2 regions of the Streptomyces sp. 8N706 genome follow, and region 1 is predicted to be linked to the other one. Evidence: predicted binding sites of a transcription regulator. Region 1 holds the regulator's gene; the other holds the start of a gene.

Region 1 (12,041 bases):
GCGCCCGCCCTCACGCTGTACGCGGCCGCCCGGCTCTCCGGCCTGGCGTTCATGACGCTCTGGGCCTGGCACACCGGGAAGCACCCGCGCAATCTGCTCGGCTTCTCCTGGGACTCCGTCTGGTACTCCCGGGTCGCCGAGCACGGCTACGGCACCATCGTGCACAGCGACGACCCCACCCGCCTCTACAGCGATCTGGCCTTCTTTCCCCTCTATCCGGCCGTGGTCCGGGCGGTCCGCGGCGTCCTCTCCCTCGGTTTCGTCAATGCCGGGCTGCTGGTGTCCTGGGCTGCGGCGGGCTGTGCGGCCTGGGGGATCTACGCGGTCGGCGAGCGGCTGCACGGGCGCCGGGCCGCCACTCTGCTCGTCCTGCTCTGGGGCGTGCTGCCGCACGCGGTCATCCAGTCGATGGCCTACACCGAGTCGCTGCTGACCGCCTTCGCGGCCTGGTCGCTGTACGCCGTGCTGAGCGGCCGCTGGCTGTGGGCCGGATCGCTCGCCGTGCTCGCCGGGCTCTCCCGGCCCAACGGCATCGCCGTCGCGGCCGCCGTCTCGCTCGCCGCCGCCTGGCAGATCGTCCAGCTGTGGCGGAACCGCGTCCCGGACAGCCTGTCGCTGCGGGCCCGCCAGGACTGGCGGCTGTGGGCGGGAGCGGTGATGGCGCCCCTCGGCTGGTGCGGTTACATCCTGTGGGTGGGCTGGCAGAAGGGCAGCCCGCTGTTCGGCTACTTCCGGGTCCAGCGCAAGTGGGGCTCGGAGTTCGACTTCGGCCGGGACGCCTGGACGTCCGTCCGCAATCTCGTCGTGGGCCGTGAGCACTTCACCTACTTCATGGTGGTCACCGTCGCCACGCTCGCGGTGCTGATGTTCGTCCTGCTGCTGCTGGACCGGCCGCCGCTCCCGCTGCTCGTCTACAGCGCCGTCCTGCTGGTCATCGCGCTCGGCGGGGCGCGCTACTTCTCCTCCAAACCGCGCTTCCTGCTCCCGGCCTTCCCGCTGCTGCTGCCGCTGGCCACCGGCATGGCAAGAGCCCGGCTGCGCACCGTCGCCGTGACGATCGGCGCGCTGGCCGGGCTCTCCTGCTGTTACGGCACGTACTTGCTCACGATCGCCACCTCGGCGCCCTGACGGGCCTCGCGGGGGCGGTCGGCGTGACGCCGCCGACGGGACTCAGTCCTCGCCGTCGTCGTCCTTCTTCTCGTCGGGGTCGGCGGACTCCACGTCCGCCTCCAGACCGAGCTGCTCCACGACCCACCTGTCGAACTCGATCGAGGCCCGTACCCAGCTGACGGTGCTGGACACGAAGTGCTCCAGGCTGACGCCGGTGCCGACCAGCATCTGCGCCTCGCCGATCAGGCGGACGGTGCCGTCGTCGTTGGTGTGGCTGTAGACCTTCGGCCACAGGGTGCGGCGGTTCCAGTCGTCGATCGACTCGAGCAGCTGGGGCTTGGACTCGATGGGGTGCGGACGGTCGTAGAAGGTACGGACCGAGAAGACTTCCTGCTCCTCCTCACCACGGAACATGAAGTACGTGCGGAACTGCTCCCACGGGGCGGCGAGGTCCCCCTCCTCGTCGACGACGTACTTCAGCTCCATCTGGTCGAGGAGCTGCTTGACCAGGTCCTGATCAGGGACGACGGGGCCCACCGGCCCCGACGGCTGCGGTTCGGGCTGGCCCCCGAAATTCGGAATCGAGGACGGGTCGATGCTCACCGTGGATTTCCCTTCGTACGGATTCTCCCATCCTCCCTCATGCCGGGCGGGGCCTGGCAACCCCTGCCGGACGGTCACCGGCACGGGCCGGAACGATCGGACCGTTCGGTGCAGTGCGAGGGCGGAACTGCCGCCCTCAGGGAGGGGGGCGGAACCGCCGCCCGGCGGGCCTGGAGCCGACCGGGCGGGCGGCGACGGGGCCGGGCCGGTCGGCCCGGTGCCGCGGTCGGCCGCAGTCACCGGGCCGCCGCGGTCACCTGACCGGCCGGACCGTGAGCGCCTTGCCGTCCAGGTCCACCCTGACCCGGTCGCCGTTGTGGACCTCTCCCGCCAGGATCTCCTTCGCCAGCTGGTCGCCGATCGCCGTCTGGACGAGGCGGCGCAGCGGCCGGGCGCCGTACACGACCTCCGGGCCGGGCTCCCCTCCGCCGTCCTCGGCGCCTCGCGGGTCGTAGCCGAGGTGGGCCAGCCACTCCAGCGCGGAGTCGGTGACATCGAGGGTGAGACGGCGGTCGGCGAGACGGCGCTGGAGATGGTCGATCTGGAGCTGGGCGATCCGCTTGAGCTGGTCGGCGCCGAGGGCGTGGAACACCACCAGGTCGTCGAGACGGTTGAGGAACTCCGGCCGGAAGGAGGCCCGTACGATCTCCATGACCTTCGCCCGCTTCTCCTCCTCGCTCAGCGCGGGGTCGACCAGATACGGCGAACCGAGGTTGGAGGTGAGGATCAGGATGGTGTTGCGGAAGTCGACCGTACGGCCCTGACCATCCGTTAGCCTTCCGTCGTCCAGCACCTGGAGCAGAATGTCGAAGACCTCGTGGTGCGCCTTCTCCACCTCGTCGAGCAGCACCACGCTGTACGGGCGCCGGCGGACGGCCTCCGTCAGCTGACCGCCCTCCTCGTAGCCGACATAGCCGGGCGGGGCGCCGACCAGCCGGGCCACGGAGTGCTTCTCGCCGTACTCGCTCATATCGATACGGACCATGGCCCGCTCGTCGTCGAAGAGGAAGTCGGCGAGCGCCTTGGCCAGCTCGGTCTTGCCGACGCCGGTCGGGCCGAGGAAGACGAAGGAGCCGGTGGGGCGGTCGGGGTCGGCGATCCCGGCGCGGGTACGGCGTACGGCGTCCGACACGGCCCGTACGGCCTCGGTCTGGCCGATCAGCCGCCTCCCGAGCTCGTCCTCCATCCGCAGCAGCTTCTCCGTCTCGCCCTCGAGGAGCCGCCCCGCGGGAATGCCGGTCCAGGAGGCGACGACATCCGCGATGTCGTCGGGGCCGACCTCCTCGCCGATCATGCCCTCCAGGGCCTGCTGCTCGGCGGTCGCCTCCTCCAGTTCCTTCCGGGTCTGCGGGATGACCTCGGAGCGGAGCCGGCCGGGGGTGACCCAGTCGCCGGTCTCGGGGGCCTTGCGCTCGGCGAGCTCGAGCTCGGTCTCAAGCTCGTCCAGGCGCTTCTTCAGGTCTCCGACCCGGGTGTGGATCTCCTTCTCGGCGTTCCAGCGGGCCCGCAGACCGCGCAGCTTCTCCTCCTTTTCGGCCCGGTCCTTGCGCAGCCGGTCCAGCCGCTCCCGCGCGTCCGGGGAGAGGTCCTTCTCGCGGTCCTGCTTCTTGCGGAACATCCGCTCGGACTCGGTGGACTGGGCCGCGAGCAGCGACTCCTCCTCCATGAGCAGCCGGTCGACGGCGCGCTGGAGTTCGTCGACCTCGACGGGCGAGGAGTCGATCTCCATCTGGAGCCGGGCGGCGGCCTCGTCGACGAGGTCGATGGCCTTGTCGGGGAGGAATCGGGAGGTGATGTAGCGGTCGGAGAGGGTGGCGGCGGCGACCAGCGCGGAGTCGGCGATGCGTACCCCGTGATGGGCCTCGTACCGGCCCTTGAGCCCGCGCAGGATCGCGATGGAGTCCTGGACGGACGGCTCGGCGACCAGCACCTGCTGGAAACGCCGCTCCAGCGCCGGGTCCTTCTCGATCCGCTCCCGGTACTCGTCGAGGGTGGTCGCGCCGACCATCCGCAGCTCACCGCGGGCGAGCATCGGCTTGAGCATATTGCCCGCGTCCATGGCGGAGTCGCCGCCCGCGCCCGCGCCGACGACCGTGTGCAGCTCGTCGATGAAGGTGATGATGCGGCCGTCGCTGGCCTTGATCTCGGCGAGGACCGTCTTGAGCCGCTCCTCGAACTCGCCGCGGTACTTCGCTCCGGCGACCATCGCGCCCAGGTCCAGCGCGACCAGCCGCTTGTTCTTCAGCGATTCGGGCACATCGCCCTTCACGACCCGCTGGGCGAGCCCTTCCACGACGGCGGTCTTGCCGACGCCGGGCTCACCGATGAGCACCGGGTTGTTCTTGGTACGGCGGGACAGCACCTGGATGACGCGCCGGATCTCCTGGTCCCGGCCGATCACCGGGTCGAGCTTGCCCTCACGGGCGAGAGCCGTGAAGTCGGTGCCGAACTTCTCCAGGGCCTTGTAGGTGCCCTCCGGGTCGGGCGTGGTCACGCGTCGTCCTCCGCGAGTGGTCTCGAAGGCGTCGAGCAGCCTCTCGGCGCCCGCACCCTGCTGGTCGAGCAGCTGCCCGGCCGGGCCGCCCTTGGCCGCGATCCCGATGAGCAGATGCTCGGTGGAGACATAGTCGTCGCCGAGCTCCTTGGCGCGCTGTGCCGCGTCGGCGACGACCGCGAGGAGCGTGCGGTCCGGCTCGGGCGGGGCGACCGTGGAGCCCTGCACGCTGGGCAGCCCCCCGAGCAGCCGCTCCGCACCGGACCGTACGGCGGCCTGGTCGGCCTCGACCGCGGCCAGCAGGTCCTGAAGGTTCTCGTTGTCCTGGCCCTCCAGCAGCGAGAGCAGCAGATGCACCGGGGTGATGTCGGGGTTTCCCGCGGACACGGCACGGCTGCCGGCGGCGGCGATGGCTTCCTGGCTCTTGTTGGTCAGCTCGGCATCCACGGGCGTGCACTCCTCCTCGTCCTGGTCACAGCGCTCCTGCCAGATTCGACCTGCATTAAGTTGAGTCTAACCAACTCAAGGCTACAGCAGGGTGCCTTCAAGGTGCTTTCATGGGACGATCAGCTCGGCATCTCCCCTCTCCCCACGCCTGCCCGGTCCGTGCCGCATCAGTGCCCGGCCGTGCCCGCGCCGTCCTCTTCCCGGTCGGCCGCGAGCAGACGGTGGATCACACGCTGGACCCGGGGACGAGCACAGCCCGCACCCGGATCCGCACCCTGATCGCCTCCGGGCCGGGCACCACCCCGCACGGCCCGGACATCCCCGCGCCGTCCCGTACCCGTGCTCGACCCCCGGCCAGGTCTCGTCAGCCGGCCGCCGGATAGGCACATGGTCCCGAGCAGCCGCCGCACCTGGCCCCCCAGGACCCGGCCCCGCAGCCCCTGGGTACCGTCGGGGGCATGGCCCTCGACCCCCGCGACCCCGGCCCGGAGTACCTCGCCTTCTGGCGCGAGCGTCATCTGTGCACGCTCACGACGCTCCGGCCGGACGGCAGCCCGCATGTGGCGCCGGTGGCCGTGACGTACGACCCCGAGGCCGGAGTCGCACGGGTGATCACCAACAAGAACAGCACCAAGGTGGCCAACATCCGGGCGGCGGCCGGGCCGGAGGGCGCACGCGTCGCCGTATGCCAAGTGGACCGGCGCCGCTGGGCGACGCTGGAGGGCCGGGCGACGGTTCGTACGGAAGCGGCCCCGATCGCGGACGCGGTCCGCCGCTACGCCGAGCGCTACGAGCGCACTCCCGGCCCCAATCCGGACCGGGTCCTCATCGAGATCACCGTCGACCGCGCCCTCGGGAAGACGTGACCCTCACGGCCCGCCCTCCGGCGGCCAGCGCACGCCACTGGCGGGCGTCGGGACGCCCAGACCGGCGTGTGCGGCATCTCGGCCCACAACCGGGCGCCACGACCGGCGCCTGCAAGAACTCGGCCGACGACCGGGCGCAACGGCCCGGCGCCTGTAGACCCGACAGGGCGCAACGGACCCGCGCCTGCCGGAGCTGATCCTCACGCCTGCTCTTCGATGACCTCCAGGTTGATGAACCGGGGCTCGCCGGTGCACAGCGCCCGGAACTGCTCGGCGACGCGCTGTGTCTCCGGCAGGTCGTTGTTGACCATCGCCTCCTCGTAGGAGGGGAACTCCACGATGTCGACGTAGTGGTGAGGGTTGTCGCGGTCCTGCGTGTGGGAGTCGCGCGTGAGCGTGCGCTTGCCCTCAGTGGCTTCCAGCCACTGGTTGAAGACGTCCTCCATCTCGTCTTCGCGGGTGGTCTCGTACTCGATGATCTGCACGAACGTCATTTACGATCAGTCCTTCTTGGCGAACGTTGCCGCTGTGCCGCCGGCGAAGTCGTACGCGACGACCGGCTCGTCGCTGATCACCCAGGCGTCGTGGCCGGGGGTCGCGACGTAGACGTCGCCGGGTCCGATCTCGCTCTCCGCGCCGTCATTCATCTGAATGCGCATCCGCCCCTGTACCACCATCGCGGTGTGGTGGATCTGGCAGCTCTCGGTCCCCGCGATGGGGCCCACGGATTCCGACCAGCGCCATCCCGGCTCGAGCGTGGCCACGGCGAAGTCCAGCCCGGTCAGGTGGAGAACTTCGAGGTGGCCCTGGGGAAAGTCACGCCGCTCATCCGGCTTCTCGATCGTCTTGACTTCCAACATGACGGTGCCTCCCTTGCCACACTTCCATCGTGCTCGCACCCCGCCCGCCCTCGCGACCGGGGGGCACACCTTGGCCGAGGCGGCACCAGGGCGTGTTTCAAAAGTGCCTCCCCCAGACTCCGTCCGGGTGGGGGTCCCCCCGCTCGAAGGCTGGGGGAGTGCCCCCACGCTGCGTTGTCGGGCTCGTCCGAGTACTCCCCTGGCCTTCGGCATGGGGGACCCCAGTACGAGGACGACCTGCCCCAGCCTCCGGTCGGGGGTACCCCCACCGCTTGCGATCGCACCACCAGACACCGCGGACCCCGCCCTTCGGGCGTACGGCGCGAAACACGCCCTCTAGCGATCCGAAGACGGAACCTGATGCGTGTCCACTGCCCTGTGAGGTGCGACGGTCCTGCGGGCCTGGCGAGCACGCAGGTGGCGCAGCAGTCGGACGTAGGGCGACCAGCGTGCGGGCCGTCGCACGGTCCCCGTCAGTGTCCGCTCAGCGTTGTCGAGGAGGTCCTCGATGACGGCATTGTGAATCGGGAGGCTCACGAGGAAGGCCAGCGCCGTGCGCTTACCGAGGATCCACCTCGGCCGGCCTTCCAGGACATGCCGCATACGCACCCGCCCTGGGCCCGCGGGTTCCACCTCGGCGTAATGGACGCCGTCGAGAGGGGAATCGGGGGCGAACCGGAAGCGCACGCGACGACCGGGCTCGTATTCCTCGACGTGGTACCGGACCTTCGCGTGACCGCCTGACGCGCCCACAGCCAGCGGCCCGTCCAGCTGAAGAGCGGGCCAGACCGTGCGCGGCCACAGTGTGTCCTGCGGCGAGCCCAGGCCGTCGAGCAGTCGGCCGGCCTGCTCGAGGGACCCCCTGATCACCCGTTCGTGAACGTTTCGCACCACAGCCCGGTCCCCCTGCTTCCGTACGCACTCGTATGGTTTCTCTACCGTACAGGTGGCCGGGCACGGAGACAGCGACGGCCCGGAGTACCCCCACCGGGCGAGGCAGCAGCACAGCCAGGCAACTCCCCTTCTGCGTCGGCGAGTTGCACCCGACCGTGATCCAGTCGACTCAGCGGCGCTCGCCGACGGACCCCAGGGCAGGCCGGTGGTCCAGCGGGGAGTTCCGACGGCAGGGCCGCCGCGGACTGGCAGGCGTCGTCGGTCGGCATCGGCGCGGGTCACCGCTCCCCGGCCCCCGATCGTGGAGACGGTGCGGTTTCCGGGGTCCGGGGCGTACAGCGGCCCGGCCTCGGCCGCCGCGTCCGCGAGCCGGGCGGTGGTCGCCCCGGTCTTCGCGCGCGCCGGCACCGCGGACGACCCCCCTCCGAGAGATTCGGAGGGGGGTCGTCCGCACAGGCACGGGCCGCCCGGAAACGCCGGGCCCAGGAAACTAGTCGGAACTCTTCCGCTTGGGGCGCCAGACGACCAGCGCGCTGGTCTGCTGGACGTCCTGATACGGCACCAGGTCCCGCCGGTACGAGGCGTGTACTGCGGCCTCGCGCTGCTGCATGGCCGCCGCGGCCCCCTCCACCGCCTGCTGGAGCTCGGCGACGCGCTGCTGCAACGCCGTCACCTGGTTCTCCAGTTCGATGATGCGCTTGATACCGGCGAGGTTGATGCCCTCGTCCTGGGAGAGCTGCTGCACCTGGCGGAGCAGCTCGATGTCCCGGGCCGAGTAGCGCCGGCCGCGGCCGGCCGTGCGGTCCGGGGAGACCAGGCCCAGCCGGTCGTACTGGCGCAGGGTCTGCGGATGCAGGCCGGACAGCTGTGCCGCGACCGAGATGACGTAGACGGGGGACTCGTCGGTCAGCTCGTACGGGTTACGGCTCCTGCCGCCCCTGCCTCCGGGAAATCCTCGGCCGTCCATCTCATGCTCCCTTCGCGGCCTGGAAGAGCTCCGCCCGCGGGTCCTCGCCCGCCGTGGCCTCGGCGAAGGCCTCCAGGGCTTCCTTCGCCTTCCCGCCGAGGTCCTTGGGGACGGCGACCTCCACCGTGACCAGCAGATCGCCACGGGTGCCGTCCTTGCGCAGCGCGCCCTTCCCGCGGGCGCGCATGGTCCGCCCGTTGGGCGTGCCGGCCGGCAGCTTGAGCGTGACCGGCGGGCCGCCAAGGGTGGGCACCTTGACCTCGCCGCCGAGCGCCGCCTCCGGGTAGGTGACGGGCACGGTGACGGTGAGATTGTCGCCCTTGCGCCCGAAGACCGGGTGCGAGTCGACGTTCACGACCACGTACAGATCGCCGTTGGGGCCGCCCCGTTCGCCCGGGGCGCCCTTGCCGCGCAGCCGGATGCGCTGGCCGTCGGCCACCCCGGCGGGAATCCGGACCTGCATGGTGCGGGAGCTGGTGGCGCGCCCGCTGCCCTTGCAGACCTCGCACGGGTCCTGGGCGATCAGGCCGCGTCCGCGGCAGTCCACACACGGGTCGGTGAGCGAGAAGCCGCCACCGCCGCCGCGGCTGACCTGGCCGGTGCCGACACAGGTCGGACACACCCGAGGAGTACCGTTTCTGTCGCCGGTGCCCGAACAGGCCTTGCACGCCGCTGAGCTGGACATCCGCAGCGGGACCGTGGCCCCGTCGACCGCCTCGGTGAAGCTGAGCGTCACCTCGGACTCGATGTCCTGGCCGCGGCGCGGCTGAGTGCGGGTGCCGGGGCCCCCGCGGTTGAACAGGCCCCCGAAGACATCACCGAGACCGCCGCCGAAGCCGCCCGCGCCGCCCGCGCCTCCGCCCTGGGCGCCTCCGAAGAGGTCACCCAGGTCGAAGTTGAAGCCGCCGGGGCCGCCCGCGCCCGGTCCGGCACGGAAGCCTCCGTTGCCGAACAGGGCACGCGCCTCGTCGTACTCCTTGCGGCGCTTGGAGTCGGCCAGGACGTCGTTGGCCTCGGAGATCTCCTTGAAGCGCTCCTCGGCCCTGGCGTCGCCCTTGTTGGCGTCCGGGTGGTACTCGCGGGCGAGCTTCCGGTACGCCTTCTTGATCTCCGCCTCGGTGGCGTCCTTGGGGACGCCGAGGACCTTGTAGAGGTCCTTCTCCAGCAAGTCCCTGCTCAGGCTCATCCCCGACGCCCCTCCTCTCCTGCTGCCGCGTCAGCCCTCGTCCGGGCCACCGCTCTCCTCGTCCGCCGACGCCCCGTCACCTTCGGCGCCGCCCTTGGGCTGCGCGCCGGGCTGCGGCTCGGCGACCGCGACCCGCGCGGGGCGAATCGTTCGCTCGCCGATGCGATACCCCGGCTGCAGGATCGACACGCACGTGGTCTCGGTGACGTCCGGCGCGTAACTGTGCATCAGGGCTTCATGGATCAGCGGGTCGAAGGGCTCGCCCTCCTTGCCGAACTGCTGCAGCCCCATCTTGGCGGCCGTGCCCTCCAGCGATTCGGCGACGGACTTGAAGCCGCCCACCAGCTCGCCGTGTTCGCGCGCCCGGCCGATGTCGTCGAGCACCGGAAGCAGTTCGGTCAGAAGATTCGCCGCGGCGATCTCCTTGACCGTTATCCGGTCCCGCTCGACCCGGCGGCGGTAGTTCTGGTACTCGGCCTGGAGCCGCTGGAGGTCCGCCGTGCGCTCATTGAGCGCCATCCGCACCTGGTCCAGCTGTGCCTGCAGGCCCACTGTCTGCAGCTCGTCCCCGGCCTGGGCCGCCGGGCCCGCCTGGTCGGCGGACCCGTCGGCCTTCGCCGCACCGTCCTGGCCCTGAGCGTTCGGGCCGGACGCCGCGGAGGCAGGTCCCTCGTCACCGAAGGAGGGCGAGGAGGGAGGGACGTCGGGCTGCTCGTCGAAGCCCGGGGTCTCCTCCGTCACGCGGCACCACCCTTCGGCTTCTCCTCGTCGACGATCTCGGCGTCGACGACGTCGTCGTCCTGGGCCTTCGCCTGGCCGTCACCCTCGGGGCCGGCACCGTCCGCGCCCGCGCCGTCCGCCTGGGCGTTGGCGTACATCGCCTGGCCCAGCTTCTGGCTGACGGCCGCGACCTTCTCGGTCGCGGTGCGGATCTCGGCGGTGTCCTCGCCCTTCAGCTTCTCCTTGAGGTCGTCGACCGCGGTCTCGACCTCGGTCTTGACGTCACCCGGGACCTTCTCCTCGTTGTCCTTGAGGAACTTCTCGGTCTGGTAGACGAGCTGCTCGGCCTGGTTGCGGGTCTCGGCGGCCTCGCGGCGCTTGTGGTCCTCCTCCGCGTACTGCTCGGCCTCGCGCATCATGCGGTCGATGTCGTCCTTCGGCAGCGCGGAGCCACCGGTGACGGTCATCCGCTGCTCCTTGCCCGTGCCGAGGTCCTTCGCGGCGACGTGCATGATGCCGTTGGCGTCGATGTCGAAGGTGACCTCGACCTGCGGGACACCGCGCGGGGCCGGCGGCAGACCGGTCAGCTCGAACATTCCGAGCTTCTTGTTGTACGCCGCGATCTCGCGCTCGCCCTGGTAGACCTGGATCTGCACCGACGGCTGGTTGTCCTCGGCCGTGGTGAAGATCTCGGAGCGCTTGGTCGGGATCGTGGTGTTGCGCTCGATCAGCTTCGTCATGATGCCGCCCTTGGTCTCGATACCGAGGGACAGCGGGGTGACGTCGAGCAGCAGGACGTCCTTGACCTCGCCCTTGAGGACACCGGCCTGGAGGGCCGCGCCGATGGCGACGACCTCGTCCGGGTTGACGCCCTTGTTGGCCTCCTTGCCGTCGGTCAGCTCACGGACGAGCTCGGCGACGGCCGGCATACGGGTCGAGCCACCGACGAGGACCACGTGGTCGATCTCGGACAGCTGGATGTTCGCGTCCTTGATGACGTTGTGGAACGGAGTCTTGCAGCGCTCGAGCAGGTCGGAGGTGAGCTGCTGGAACTGGGCGCGGGTGAGCTTCTCGTCCAGGTGCAGCGGGCCCTCGGCGGACGCCGTGATGTACGGCAGGTTGATCGTGGTCTCGGTCGACGAGGACAGCTCGATCTTCGCCTTCTCAGCGGCCTCGCGGAGGCGCTGGAGGGCCATCTTGTCCTTGGACAGGTCGACGCCGTGACCGTTGGAGAACTGCTTGACCAGGTAGTCGACCACGCGCTGGTCCCAGTCGTCACCGCCGAGGTGGTTGTCACCGTTGGTGGCCTTGACCTCCACCACGCCGTCGCCGATCTCGAGCAGCGAGACGTCGAAGGTGCCGCCGCCGAGGTCGAAGACCAGAATGGTCTGGTCGTCCTTCTCCAGCCCGTAGGCGAGGGCGGCCGCGGTCGGCTCGTTGACAATGCGCAGAACGTTGAGGCCCGCGATCTCGCCGGCCTCCTTGGTGGCCTGGCGCTCGGAGTCGTTGAAGTACGCCGGGACGGTGATGACCGCGTCCGCGACCTTCTCGCCGAGGTAGGACTCCGCATCCCGCTTCAGCTTCTGCAGAATGAACGCGGAGATCTGCTGCGGGTTGAAGTCCTTGCCATCCAGGTCGATCTTCCAGTCCGTGCCCATGTGGCGCTTGACGGACCGGATCGTCCTGTCGACGTTGGTGACTGCCTGGCGCTTCGCGACCTCGCCGACCAGCACCTCGCCGTTCTTGGCGAAGGCGACAACGGACGGCGTGGTCCTGGCGCCCTCGGCGTTGGTGATGACGGTGGGCTCACCGCCTTCGAGAACACTGACGACGGAGTTCGTCGTACCCAGGTCGATGCCGACCGCACGTGCCATGATCGCTTCCTCCAGCTGAC
Region 2 (12,041 bases), on a different contig from region 1:
GACGCGCGTTGGCGAAGCTCAGCCCTCCCCTTCGGTCAGCAGGGAAGAAGAAGAGGAGTGGGCGGCATGGGCAGCAAGCTGGGGGCTTTCACAGGTGACGAGGCGCGGTCCCGCTTTCTGGACACCTACGACCGGGCGATGCGGCTGTGGCCACAGCCGTATGACGAGCAGGACGTGGAGACGAGCTTCGGCTCCACCCGCGTCTACGGATACGGCACGGGCGACGGCATACCGGTGGTGCTGTTGCCCGGCACCGGAGCCACCCCCGCCATGTGGGCTCCCCATGTCACGGCGTTGAGTGCGCACCGGCGCGTGCTCTCCATGGACGTCCTCGGAGAGCCCGGGCGCAGCGTCCAGACCACCCCCTTCCGGCGTACGGAGGACGTGGTCAGCTGGCTCGACGCAGTCCTCGCGGGCATCGGCCCGGACGAGGTCCACCTCGTCGGCGCGTCCTACGGCGGCTGGATGGCGCTGAACATGGCCGTGCACACACCCGGCCGTATCGCCTCGGTCAGTCTTCTCGACCCGGCCCGTGCACTCGCACCGTTCAAGCCGGGTTTCGTGCCCGGCGCGATTCTGGCGATGGTGAGCGGCTCCGACAGCTTCCGGCGGCGGCACTTCGACTTTCTGATAGGTGACGTGGGCGAGCCTCACGAGATCGGCGAACGGAAGATGGACGTCCTGCTGTCGGGCATGAGGCACTACCGGAACCGACCGCTGCCACCGCAGAGCGTCGGCGACGACGAGCTGCGCTCGGTCACGGCCCCCGCTCTGGTCCTCCTGGGCGAGCGCAGCCCCGTCCATGACTCACGGCGCGCCCTGGCCCGCGTACGGGAGTTCATGCCCGCGGCCCAGGCGGAGATCGTTCCGGGTGCACGGCACGGGGTGCCCATGGACGTGATCAACACGCGCGTGCCCGAGTTCATCGCCACGGTGGAGGCCGCGACCACGCAGTGACCCGGCCGACCCGGCACGTCCGCCCGCCTCGGCCGGCTCGGTTCAGGCTGCCGGACAACCGCAACGACTCTGCACCGCCTCCTCGGAGTCCGGATCGAGGGTTCAGATCGTGACCGGCAGCGCCGCGAGCGCCCGGGAGCGGAACGCCCGTATCCCGCGCCCCGTTTCTCGCCACGGACCGCCGAACGGCGTCACTCCTCCGCCTCGCCCGTGTGGTTCAAGCGGTTGAGCAGCCGGGCCAGTTCGGCGATCTCTCCACGGTCCCAGGTGGCGAGCTTACGGACGTACCGCTCGCGGCGCGCGGTGCGGACGGCCGAGAAGCGGGTGCGGCCCTCCTCGGTGAGGTCGACCAGGGACGCCCGGCCGTCGGCGGGGTCCGGTTCACGGGTGACCAGGCCCAGATCCTCCAGCGCCCGCAGCTGTCGGCTCATCGTCGCCTTGCCGACACCGAAATAGCCCGCGAGGTCGGTGGCCCGCTGCTGCCCGGCCTCCTCCAGCCGCACCAGCAGCCCGTACGCCGCCGGCTCCAGGTCCGGGTGGACCTCACGGGCCATCTCTCCGGAGGACGCGCGGGCGCGGCGCAGGAAGACGGCCAATTCCCGTTCGAGCGCCAGAAAGGGCTGGTCCGCTCCGCTCTCGGCTCCGGCGCTGTCCTCGGCTCCGCCGGGCCCGGTGTTGTGCACGTCAGCGCCCTCTCCGGCCTTCTTCGGGTGAATTTTTTCTTTCAGCGGCGGTGCTGTCACCGCGGCTCCACCAGTATTTCGCAGGAGTGGACCAACGGCAGCACCCCGCCCCCTTACGCCTCGGTTCCGGCCCTCTTGGGTTCCGCCGACCCGCTGCGGACCGCCCGCTGCACCACCACGCCGCCGCCTGCAGGCTGGGGGGAGCACCTTCTGGGCCGTACCCCTCCACCGGTCCGATCACCGGCGAGCACAACCGGTGCAACGGGACGTACGACCGGTTCAAGGGGCGCACGACCGCCTCCAGGCTCTTGCCGACAGCCCACGGCCAACGGCCGACGCCGCCCCGGCCTTCGGATCGCCCCGGAGGTCCTCGGCTTCCGGACGGTCCCTCCGGCGAGCGGCAGTTCGGCTCTCCCGGAGGGACCGTTCCCTCCTCGCCCCTGCCCCTGCCCCTGCCCCGGACCCGGACTCCTCGTCCTCGTGTGGCGCAAAATCACCTCTTGCCCATATTCCGGTTCAGACAAGATTGCCTGGTCACTAGCTCTTTTACTGATTCCGAAGGCTCGCACCCAGAACGATGTTTCAGCCAACTCTCCCCGGCAAGGAAGGGGTCATGACTCATGCCAACGACCCGGCGGCCACGCCGCACCACGAGGGAGCGCCCGGCGCGCACCACGGTGCGGAGCGGGCAGCGCTGACCATCCACACCATCGCGGACATCGCCGCGGGCATCCTGGGACTGTGGATCCTGATGTACCTGCTCGGTGCGAACCAGGCCAACGGTCTGGTGAGCTTTGTGCACGGTTCGGCGAGCTGGCTGGCGGGCTGGTCCCAGGACCTGTTCACCATGGACTCGGAGACGCTGCGGGTCCTCCTCAACTTCGGGACGCCCGCCGTGCTGTACCTGCTGATCGGCCACGGTCTGGCGGCCAGGATCCGTACCTTCTGACGGCGCCCGCCCGGGGCCCCGGCAGGAACTCCCCCGGCGCTCCGGCGCCTTCGCAGCCGCGCCGCACACGGCGTGAGCCACGAACAGCCCCCGGCCGTCCGGCCGGGGGCTGCGTTCGCGTCCGACCCGCGCCCTGATGCCCCGCGACCGCGACGCCGAGGGGCGCCCGCCCGGGTACGCCCGCCCGGGGCCGCTCAGGCGGCCGCGGGCAACGAGGACGTCGTGGGCTCCAGCGCCAGGTCCAAAACCTGGCGGACGTCGGAGACCACGTGGACGGTCAGCTCCTGCAGTACGGCGGCCGGCACCTCGTCCAGATCCGGTTCGTTCCGCTTGGGAATCACCACCGTCGTGATCCCGGCGCGCTGCGCCGCGAGCAGCTTCTGCTTGACGCCGCCGATGGGCAGGACCCGCCCGGTCAGTGACACCTCACCGGTCATCGCCACGTCGTCGCGGACCTGTCGTCCCGAGAGCAGCGAGGCCAGAGCGGTGGTCATGGTGATACCCGCGCTCGGCCCGTCCTTGGGGACCGCACCGGCCGGCACGTGCAGATGCACGCCCCGCTCCTTCAGGTCGCCGACGGGGAGTTCGAGCTCCGCGCCATGGGAGCGCAGGAAGGAGAGCGCGATCTGCGCCGACTCCTTCATCACGTCACCGAGCTGGCCGGTGAGCTGAAGCCCGCTCCCGCCGGTCTCCGGGTCGGCGAGCGACGCCTCGATGTAGAGGACGTCGCCACCCGCTCCGGTGACCGCGAGTCCCGTCGCCACGCCCGGTACGGCGGTGCGCCGCTCGTCCGGGTCCTGGGCCGACTCGGGGACGTGGTGCGGCCGTCCGATGAGCGGGCGCAGCCCGTCCGGGCCGATGGTCACCGGCAGCTCCTGCTCGCCGAGTTCGTGCCTGGCCGCGATCTTGCGGAGCAGCCGGGCGACGGCCCGCTCCAGATTCCGTACGCCCGCCTCCCGGGTGTACTCGCCGGCGAGCCTGCGCAGTGCGCCGTCCTCCAGGACGACCTCGCCGGTCTCCAGGCCCGCCCGCTCCAACTGGCGCGGGAGCAGGTGGTCGCGGGCGATGGTGACCTTCTCGTCCTCGGTGTAGCCGTCGAGCCGGACCAGTTCCATCCGGTCGAGCAGGGCCTCCGGGATCGCCTCCATGACGTTGGCCGTGGCCAGGAAGACGACATCGGACAGATCGAGTTCGACCTCCAGGTAGTGGTCCCGGAAGGTGTGGTTCTGCGCCGGGTCGAGGACTTCGAGCAGCGCCGCGGCGGGGTCGCCGCGGAAGTCGGAGCCCACCTTGTCGATCTCGTCGAGCAGGACGACCGGGTTCATGGACCCGGCCTCCTTGACGGCCCGGACGATCCGGCCCGGCAGCGCGCCGACGTACGTACGCCGGTGGCCGCGGATCTCGGCCCCGTCCCGGACGCCGCCGAGCGCGACCCGGACGAACTTCCGGCCCATGGCGCGGGCGACGGACTCGCCGAGCGAGGTCTTCCCGACGCCCGGCGGGCCGACAAGGGCGAGTACGGCTCCGCCGCGGCGGCCGCCGACGACGCCCAGGCCGCGGTCCGCGCGCCGCTTGCGGACCGCCAGATACTCGGTGATCCGCTCCTTGACGTCGTCGAGCCCGGCGTGGTCGGCGTCGAGGACGTCCTTCGCGCCGGGGATGTCGTACGCGTCCTCGGTGCGCTCGTTCCACGGCAGCTCCAGGACGGTGTCGAGCCAGGTGCGGATCCAGCTGCCCTCGGGGCTCTGGTCGGAGGACCGCTCCAGCTTGTCGACCTCCTTGAGGGCGGCTTCGCGCACCTTCTCGGGGAGCTCGGCGGCCTCCACCCGGGCACGGTAGTCGCCGGACTCGTCCTCGGGGTCGCCGTTGAGCTCCGCGAGCTCCTTGCGCACGGCCTCCAGCTGGCGCCGCAGCAGGAACTCGCGCTGCTGCTTGTCGACCCCCTCCTGGACGTCCTTGGCGATGGACTCGGCGACGTCCTGCTCGGCGAGGTGCTCGCCGAGCCAGCCGACGGCCAGCTTGAGGCGGGCCACCGGGTCGAGTGTCTCCAGCAGCCGGACCCGCTGCCGGACGGTGAGGAACGGCGAGTAGCCGGAGTTGTCGGCGAGCTGCGAGACGTCGTCGATCTGCTGGACCCGGTCCACGACCTGCCAGGCGCCGCGCTTGCGCAGCCAGCTGGTGGCGAGGGCCTTGTACTCCTTCATCAGCTCGGTGACCGAGCCCGGCAGGCTCTTCCCGTCGGGTCCGGTCGGGACGACCTCCTCGATCCGGGTGCCCTCGATCCAGAGCGCGGCCCCGGGCCCGGTGGTCCCTGCCCCTATCCGCACCCGGCTGACTCCGCGGATGAGCGCGCCGGGGTCGCCGTCGGAGAGCCTGCCCACCTGTTCGACGGTGCCGAGGGTGCCCACGGCGGCGTAGGTGCCGTCGACACGCGGCACCAGCAGCACATGGGGCTTGCCCCCTCCCCCGCGGCCTTCGGCGCGGGCGGCGGCCTGGGCGGCGTCCACCGCCGCGCGTACATCGGTATCGGACAGGTCGAGCGGAACCACCATTCCGGGCAGCACGACCTCGTCGTCGAGCGGCAGCACGGGCAGGGTGAGCGGTGTGGACGTCGAAGCCATGATCTCCCCTTCGGCAGTCAAGTTGAGCGTTGATGACTCAATGCCCAGAGGAGCTTCGATGTTCCCTGCACGGCGTTCGCTGTGAGCGATCACTCACAGGGAGGTGCGACTCGGCGCGAGCGGCGGCCGAAGGCGGTGGCCACGCGGCGGCACTCGTGCGGCGACCGGTTCGCCTGAGGCCGACGCGCCCGAACCGGGGCAGGCCGCCGGTCCCGGCCCGCCCTCCCGCGCCGGCCCCGGCCGTCATTTCTATGACATCCGTCACACCAGGCAACCCACTCATCGGCGAACCCGTCGCCCCCGAAGGGTCCCTCGATCCTCGCTACGCTGGGCGGCGTCCATGGATCACGCCGGCTCCCGCGCCGGACCGCCACCGGAGCCGCGCCGGGAACCATCGGAGACCACGCTCGTGGGCGTCATCCACGCCGAGAGGAGCCTGTCCGCCATGCCCCTGCCGATGCCGGCCGAGGACACCGCACCGGTGGTCGTCGACCGCCGGGACGGGCCGTACGGCGAAGTGGTGCTGCGGCAGCGCGGCGAGCACTTCGAGATCATCGCCAACGGCTGCTTTCTGATGGACACCTCCGACGGCCGCTCCGAGCGTCTGCTGATCGACGCCGCGCTCGCGGCCCTGCCCGACGGGCGCCCCTCGCCGTCGGTGCTGATCGGAGGCCTCGGCGTGGGCTTTTCCCTGGCCCGCGCGGCCGCTGACCCCCGCTGGGGCCGGATCGTCGTCGTGGAGCGCGAGCAGGCGGTCATCGACTGGCACCGCAACGGGCCGCTTTCGCGGATCTCCGCGGACGCGCTGGCCGACCCGCGGACCGACGTCCTCCACACCGACCTGGTCACCTACGTCCGCGCCGCGCAGGAGGGGGCTGCCTCCGGCCCCGTACAGGCATCGGGGAACCACGACGCGCTGTGCCTGGACATCGACAACGGCCCGGACTGGACCGTCACCGAGGACAACGAGAGCCTCTACGGGCCGGCGGGTCTGGCGGCCTGCCGCGCCCGTCTCACTCCGGGCGGAGTGCTCGCCGTGTGGTCCGCCCAGCCGTCCGCGGTTTTTGAGGAAGCATTGCGGAATGCCGGGTTCATAGAGGTAAGGACCCAGGAGATCGCAGTTGCCCGAGGCGTCCCCGACGTCGTCCACCTTGCGGTTCGGCCTGCGTAGCCGAGGTACGTACGGTGCCCGTACGCTGCTGCAAGCAGCGACAGAAGGCTTGGCAGCAGGGCACGGGGAACAGCAGGGGCGGACGATGGAGCAGATGCAGAACGGCGCACACGGCGGCGCGGCGGCCACGCCCGGCGCCCAGCGCCGCGTCCTCGTGGTCGAGGACGACTCGACCATCGTCGACGCCATCGCGGTGCGGCTGCGCGCCGAGGGATTCCAGGTGCAGACCGCGATGGACGGCCCCGCCGCCGTCGACACCGCCGAGGCCTGGCAGCCGGACCTGCTGGTCCTCGATGTGATGCTGCCCGGCTTCGACGGGCTCGAGGTGTGCCGCCGCGTCCAGGCGTCCCGGCCCGTGCCGGTGCTGATGCTGACCGCCCGCGACGACGAGACCGACATGCTGGTCGGGCTGGGCGTCGGCGCCGACGACTACATGACCAAGCCGTTCTCGATGCGGGAGCTGGCGGCCCGGGTGCATGTGCTGCTGCGGCGGGTGGAGCGGGCCGCTCAGGCCGCGACCACGCCGCGCACCGGGATCCTGCGGTTCGGCGAGCTGGAGATCGACCACGCGCAGCGGCGGGTACGGGTGCGGGGCGAGGACGTGCACCTCACCCCCACCGAGTTCGACCTGCTGGTGTGCCTCGCGAACACGCCGCGGGCGGTGCTCTCGCGGGAGCAGCTGCTCGCCGAGGTGTGGGACTGGGCGGACGCCTCCGGTACCCGTACGGTCGACAGCCACATCAAGGCGCTGCGGCGCAAGATCGGCGCCGAGCGGATCCGTACGGTCCACGGCGTGGGCTACGCACTCGAGACCCCGGCCGCCCCGGCGCCGTGAAGACCCTGCCGCCGGACCCCCCGAAGCGCGGCATGGGGTTCCGGCTCTGGGAGGCGCTGCGGCCGCTGGATCCGTACCGGTCGGTGAAGGCCGCGCTGGGCGCGCTGGTCATCGTCTCGGTGACCATCACCACTCTGCTGGTGTTCGTGGCGATCCACACGGCGACGGAGCTCCGGATCGTCACCATCTTCTCGATCATCGCCACCATGCTGATCACCCAGTTCGTGGCACACGGGCTGACATCGCCGCTCGACGAGATGAAGACGGTCGCGCGGGCGATGGCGAACGGCGACTACACCCGCCGGGTGCGGGAGGGGCGACGGGACGAGCTGGGCGACCTGGCCGAGACGTTCAACCAGATGGCGTCCGATCTGGAGGCCGTGGACCGCCACCGCAAGGAGCTGGTGGCAAATGTCTCACATGAGCTGCGCACCCCGATAGCGGGGCTGCGGGCGGTGCTGGAGAACGTCGTCGACGGCGTGTCGAAGGCCGATCCCGAGACGATGCGGACCGCGCTGCGGCAGACCGAGCGGCTGGGGCGGCTGGTGGAGACCCTGCTCGACCTGTCCCGGCTGGACAACGGCGTCGTACCGCTGCGGTCCCGGCGTTTCGAGGTGTGGCCGTACCTCTCGGGCGTGCTGAAGGAGGCGAACATGGCCGCGGCGGCCCGCGGGCAGGCGCAGGCCCGGGCGGATGTCCATCTGCATCTGGATGTGACGCCGCCCGAGCTGACCGCTCACGCCGATGCCGAGCGGCTGCACCAGGTCGTCGCCAATCTCGTCGACAACGCGGTCAAGCACAGCCCGCCGCACGGCCGGGTCACGCTCCGGGCCCGCCGCGGGACGGGAGGGCCCGGAAGCCTGGACCTGGAGGTTCTGGACGAGGGTCCCGGCATTCCCGTCTCGGAGCGGCAGCGCATCTTCGAACGCTTCAACCGCGGGAGCGTCTCGACCCCGCACGGCCCCGGGAGCGACGGCGGCACGGGGCTGGGGCTGGCGATTGCCCGTTGGGCGGTGGATCTGCACGGGGGGAGCATCGGGGTGGCCGAATCCCCTCGCGGCTGCCGGATCCGGGTCACTCTGCCGGGCGTCCCCACATCGCAGGGTTGACCCGGGGCCGAACGGGAAGTGGAGGTACGGGGACGCACGGGCCAACGCCTCTGCGGAGGAGGCCGGCGGTCCGGTCCACGGAGGAGACCCGGGGTCCGGCCGGGAACGGCTCCCGGCGGTCGTCGGCGGAGGCCCGCAGACGCTGCCGCTGCCGGAGTTTTCCGTTCCGGGCGGAACCAGTGGTGTTTCCCGCCAAATCCTGCCTCGAAACCCGTCGATCAATGTGACTTGCACGACGACTGACCCGTCCGGCCTGCAATCACCCGACGAGGAGGCGTAGCCTTTATTTCCGCTGTCCACCACCTTAGGAAGCGGAAGAGGGCGGTTGCCGCCGTGTCGCCACAGTCCCCCAATACCTCGAGCATCTCGACAGACGAAGACGGGCAGGGGAAGAGCCCCGCGGCCGCCTTCGGTCCCAACGAGTGGCTCGTCGACGAGATCTACCAGCAGTACCTCCAGGACCCGAACTCGGTCGACCGAGCCTGGTGGGACTTCTTCGCCGACTACAAGCCGGGTCAGGACACCGGATCTGCGGTGGCATCGCCCCCGCAGGCGAAGACCGGGGCAGCAGCCCCGGCCCAGCAGACGGGGGCAGCCTCCACGGCCCCCGCACCCCGGAGCGCGACCGCCGGCAGCCAGGCGGCCCCCGCCCCGGCGAAGCCCGCCGCCGCCCAGCCGGCCCCGGCCGCGCCGAGCGCCGGTGCCGCGGGCACCCAGGCCGCTCCGCCGGCTGCCGAGCCCGCCGCCGCGGCGCCCGCCGCCCCGGCCAAGCCGGAGCCCGCCGCCAAGCCGGCCGCGAAGCCCGCGGCCGCCGCCAAGCCCGCCGCCAAGGCAGCTCCGGCCGCCCCGGCCGGAGCGGAGTTCGTCCCGCTCCGCGGGCCCTCCGCCGCCGTCGCGAAGAACATGAACGCCTCCCTGGAGCTGCCGACGGCCACATCCGTCCGCGCGGTCCCGGTGAAGCTGCTGTTCGACAACCGCATCGTCATCAACAACCACCTCAAGCGCGCCCGCGGCGGCAAGGTGTCCTTCACGCACCTCATCGGCTACGCCATGGTGCAGGCGCTGAAGGCGATGCCGTCGATGAACTACTCCTTCGCGGAGAAGGACGGCAAGCCCACCCTCGTCAAGCCCGAGCACATCAACCTCGGCCTCGCCATCGACCTGGTCAAGCCGAACGGCGACCGCCAGCTCGTGGTCGCGGCGATCAAGAAGGCCGAGACGCTCAACTTCTTCGAGTTCTGGCAGGCCTACGAGGACATCGTCCGCCGAGCCCGGAACAACAAGCTGACGATGGAGGACTTCACCGGCGTCACCGCGTCGCTGACGAACCCCGGCGGCATCGGCACCGTCCACTCCGTGCCGCGTCTGATGCCCGGCCAGGGCCTCATTCTCGGCGTCGGCTCCATGGACTATCCCGCCGAGTTCCAGGGGACCTCCCAGGACACCCTGAACCGGCTGGGCATCTCCAAGGTCATGACGCTGACCAGCACCTACGACCACCGGGTGATCCAAGGCGCCGCCTCCGGCGAGTTCCTGAGGATCATGAACCAGCTGCTGCTCGGCGAGAACGAGTTCTTCGACGAGATCTTCAAGTCGCTGCGCATCCCCTACGAGCCGGTCCGCTGGCTCCGCGACATCGACGTCACCCACGACGACGACGTCACCAAGGCCGCGCGCGTCTTCGACCTGATCCACTCCTACCGGGTCCGCGGCCACGTCATGGCCGACACCGACCCGCTGGAGTACAAGCAGCGCAAGCACCCCGACCTCGACATCATCGAGCACGGCCTCACCCTGTGGGACCTGGAGCGCGAGTTCGCAGTCGGCGGCTTCGCCGGCAAGTCCATGCTCAAGCTGCGGGACATCCTCGGCGTGCTGCGCGACTCGTACTGCCGCACCACCGGCATCGAGTTCATGCACATCCAGGACCCCAAGCAGCGCAAGTGGATCCAGGACCGGGTCGAGCGCCCGCACAGCAAGCCGGAGCGCGAGGAACAGCTGCGGATCCTGCGCAGGCTGAACGCCGCCGAGGCCTTCGAGACCTTCCTGCAGACGAAGTACGTCGGCCAGAAGCGCTTCTCGCTGGAGGGCGGCGAGTCCGTCATCCCGCTGCTCGACGCGGTGATCGACTCCGCCGCCGAGTCGCGGCTGGACGAGGCCGTCATCGGTATGGCCCACCGCGGCCGGCTGAACGTCCTCGCCAACATCGTGGGCAAGTCGTACGCGCAGATCTTCCGCGAGTTCGAGGGCAACCTCGACCCGAAGTCGATGCACGGCTCGGGCGACGTGAAGTACCACCTGGGCGCCGAGGGCACCTTCACCGGCCTGGACGGCGAGCAGATCAAGGTCTCGCTCACCGCCAACCCCTCGCACCTGGAGGCCGTGGACCCGGTCGTCGAGGGTGTCGCGCGCGCCAAGCAGGACATCATCGGCAAGGCCGGTACGGACTTCACGGTGCTGCCGATCCAGCTGCACGGTGACGCGGCCTTCGCGGGCCAGGGCGTGGTGGCGGAGACGCTCAACATGTCGCAGCTGCGCGGCTACCGCACCGGCGGCACCGTGCACATCGTGATCAACAACCAGGTCGGCTTCACCGCCGCCCCGACCGCGTCCCGCTCGTCGATGTACTGCACGGACGTGGCGCGCATGATCGAGGCGCCGATCTTCCATGTGAACGGCGACGACCCGGAGGCCGTGGTCCGCGTCGCGCGGCTCGCCTTCGAGTTCCGCCAGGCGTTCAACAAGGACGTCGTGATCGACCTCGTCTGCTACCGCCGCCGCGGTCACAACGAGGCCGACAACCCGTCGTTCACCCAGCCCCTGATGTACGACCTGATCGACAAGAAGCGCTCGGTGCGCAAGCTCTACACCGAGTCCCTGATCGGCCGGGGCGACATCACCCTCGAAGAGGCCGAGCAGGCGCTCCAGGACTACCAGGGCCAGCTGGAGAAGGTCTTCACCGAGGTCCGGGAGGCCACCGCCGCCCCGGCCCCCGCGCAGGTGCCCGAGGCACAGCCGGAGTTCCCGGTCTCCGTGAACACCGGGATCTCCCAGGAGGTCGTCAAGCGGATCGCCGAGTCGCAGGTCAACATCCCCGAGCGGATCACCGTCCACCCGCGTCTGCTGCCGCAGCTGCAGCGCCGCGCGGCGATGGTCGAGGACGGCACGATCGACTGGGCGATGGGCGAGACCCTCGCCATCGGCTCGCTGCTGATGGAGGGCACCCCGGTCCGGCTGTCCGGCCAGGACTCCCGCCGTGGCACCTTCGGCCAGCGGCACGCGGTGCTGGTCGACCGGGAGACCGGCAACGACTACACCCCGCTGCTGTACCTGTCCGAGGACCAGGCCCGCTACAACATCTACGACTCGCTGCTCAGCGAGTACGCGGCGATGGGCTTCGAGTACGGCTACTCGCTGGCCCGTCCCGAGGCGCTGGTGCTGTGGGAGGCCCAGTTCGGTGACTTCGTCAACGGCGCCCAGACCGTCGTGGACGAGTTCATCTCCTCGGCCGAGCAGAAGTGGGGCCAGACCTCCGGGGTCACCCTGCTGCTGCCGCATGGCTACGAGGGCCAGGGCCCGGACCACTCCTCCGCCCGTATCGAGCGCTTCCTCCAGGTGTGCGCCCAGAACAACATGACGGTCGCCATGCCGACGCTGCCGTCGAACTACTTCCATCTGTTGCGCTGGCAGGTCCACAACCCGCACCACAAGCCGCT

Evidence for each region. The regulator HspR, encoded in region 1, represses chaperone genes until heat shock. The targets are predictions, from matches to a motif close to TTGAGNNNNNNNNNCTCAA.
Region 2: lon (endopeptidase La) is a predicted target of HspR. The motif match lies at 5,233-5,251, and genes of this name have one in related genera.

Annotation. Positions count from the first base shown of each region.
Region 1 covers NZ_JBQQBW010000059.1:1,127-13,167, reverse strand. Annotated here, with positions in the region: gene ACTWQE_RS21400 (hypothetical protein) at 1-1,128, shown strand, start outside; gene ACTWQE_RS21395 (YbjN domain-containing protein) at 1,171-1,713, opposite strand; gene ACTWQE_RS21390 (ATP-dependent Clp protease ATP-binding subunit) at 1,967-4,654, opposite strand; gene ACTWQE_RS21385 (hypothetical protein) at 4,765-5,037, shown strand; gene ACTWQE_RS21380 (pyridoxamine 5'-phosphate oxidase family protein) at 5,113-5,520, shown strand; gene ACTWQE_RS21375 (hypothetical protein) at 5,721-6,014, opposite strand; gene ACTWQE_RS21370 (cupin domain-containing protein) at 6,021-6,380, opposite strand; gene ACTWQE_RS21365 (SRPBCC family protein) at 6,717-7,274, opposite strand; gene ACTWQE_RS21360 (heat shock protein transcriptional repressor HspR) at 7,765-8,241, opposite strand; gene dnaJ (molecular chaperone DnaJ) at 8,243-9,427, opposite strand; gene grpE (nucleotide exchange factor GrpE) at 9,458-10,168, opposite strand; gene dnaK (molecular chaperone DnaK) at 10,165-12,021, opposite strand.
Region 2 covers NZ_JBQQBW010000114.1:2,190-14,230, forward strand. Annotated here, with positions in the region: gene ACTWQE_RS28700 (alpha/beta fold hydrolase) at 67-957, shown strand; gene ACTWQE_RS28705 (MarR family winged helix-turn-helix transcriptional regulator) at 1,149-1,700, opposite strand; gene ACTWQE_RS28710 (hypothetical protein) at 2,254-2,589, shown strand; gene lon (endopeptidase La) at 2,784-5,210, opposite strand; gene ACTWQE_RS28720 (spermidine synthase) at 5,656-6,381, shown strand; gene ACTWQE_RS28725 (response regulator transcription factor) at 6,467-7,216, shown strand; gene ACTWQE_RS28730 (HAMP domain-containing sensor histidine kinase) at 7,249-8,325, shown strand; gene ACTWQE_RS28735 (multifunctional oxoglutarate decarboxylase/oxoglutarate dehydrogenase thiamine pyrophosphate-binding subunit/dihydrolipoyllysine-residue succinyltransferase subunit) at 8,659-12,041, shown strand, end outside.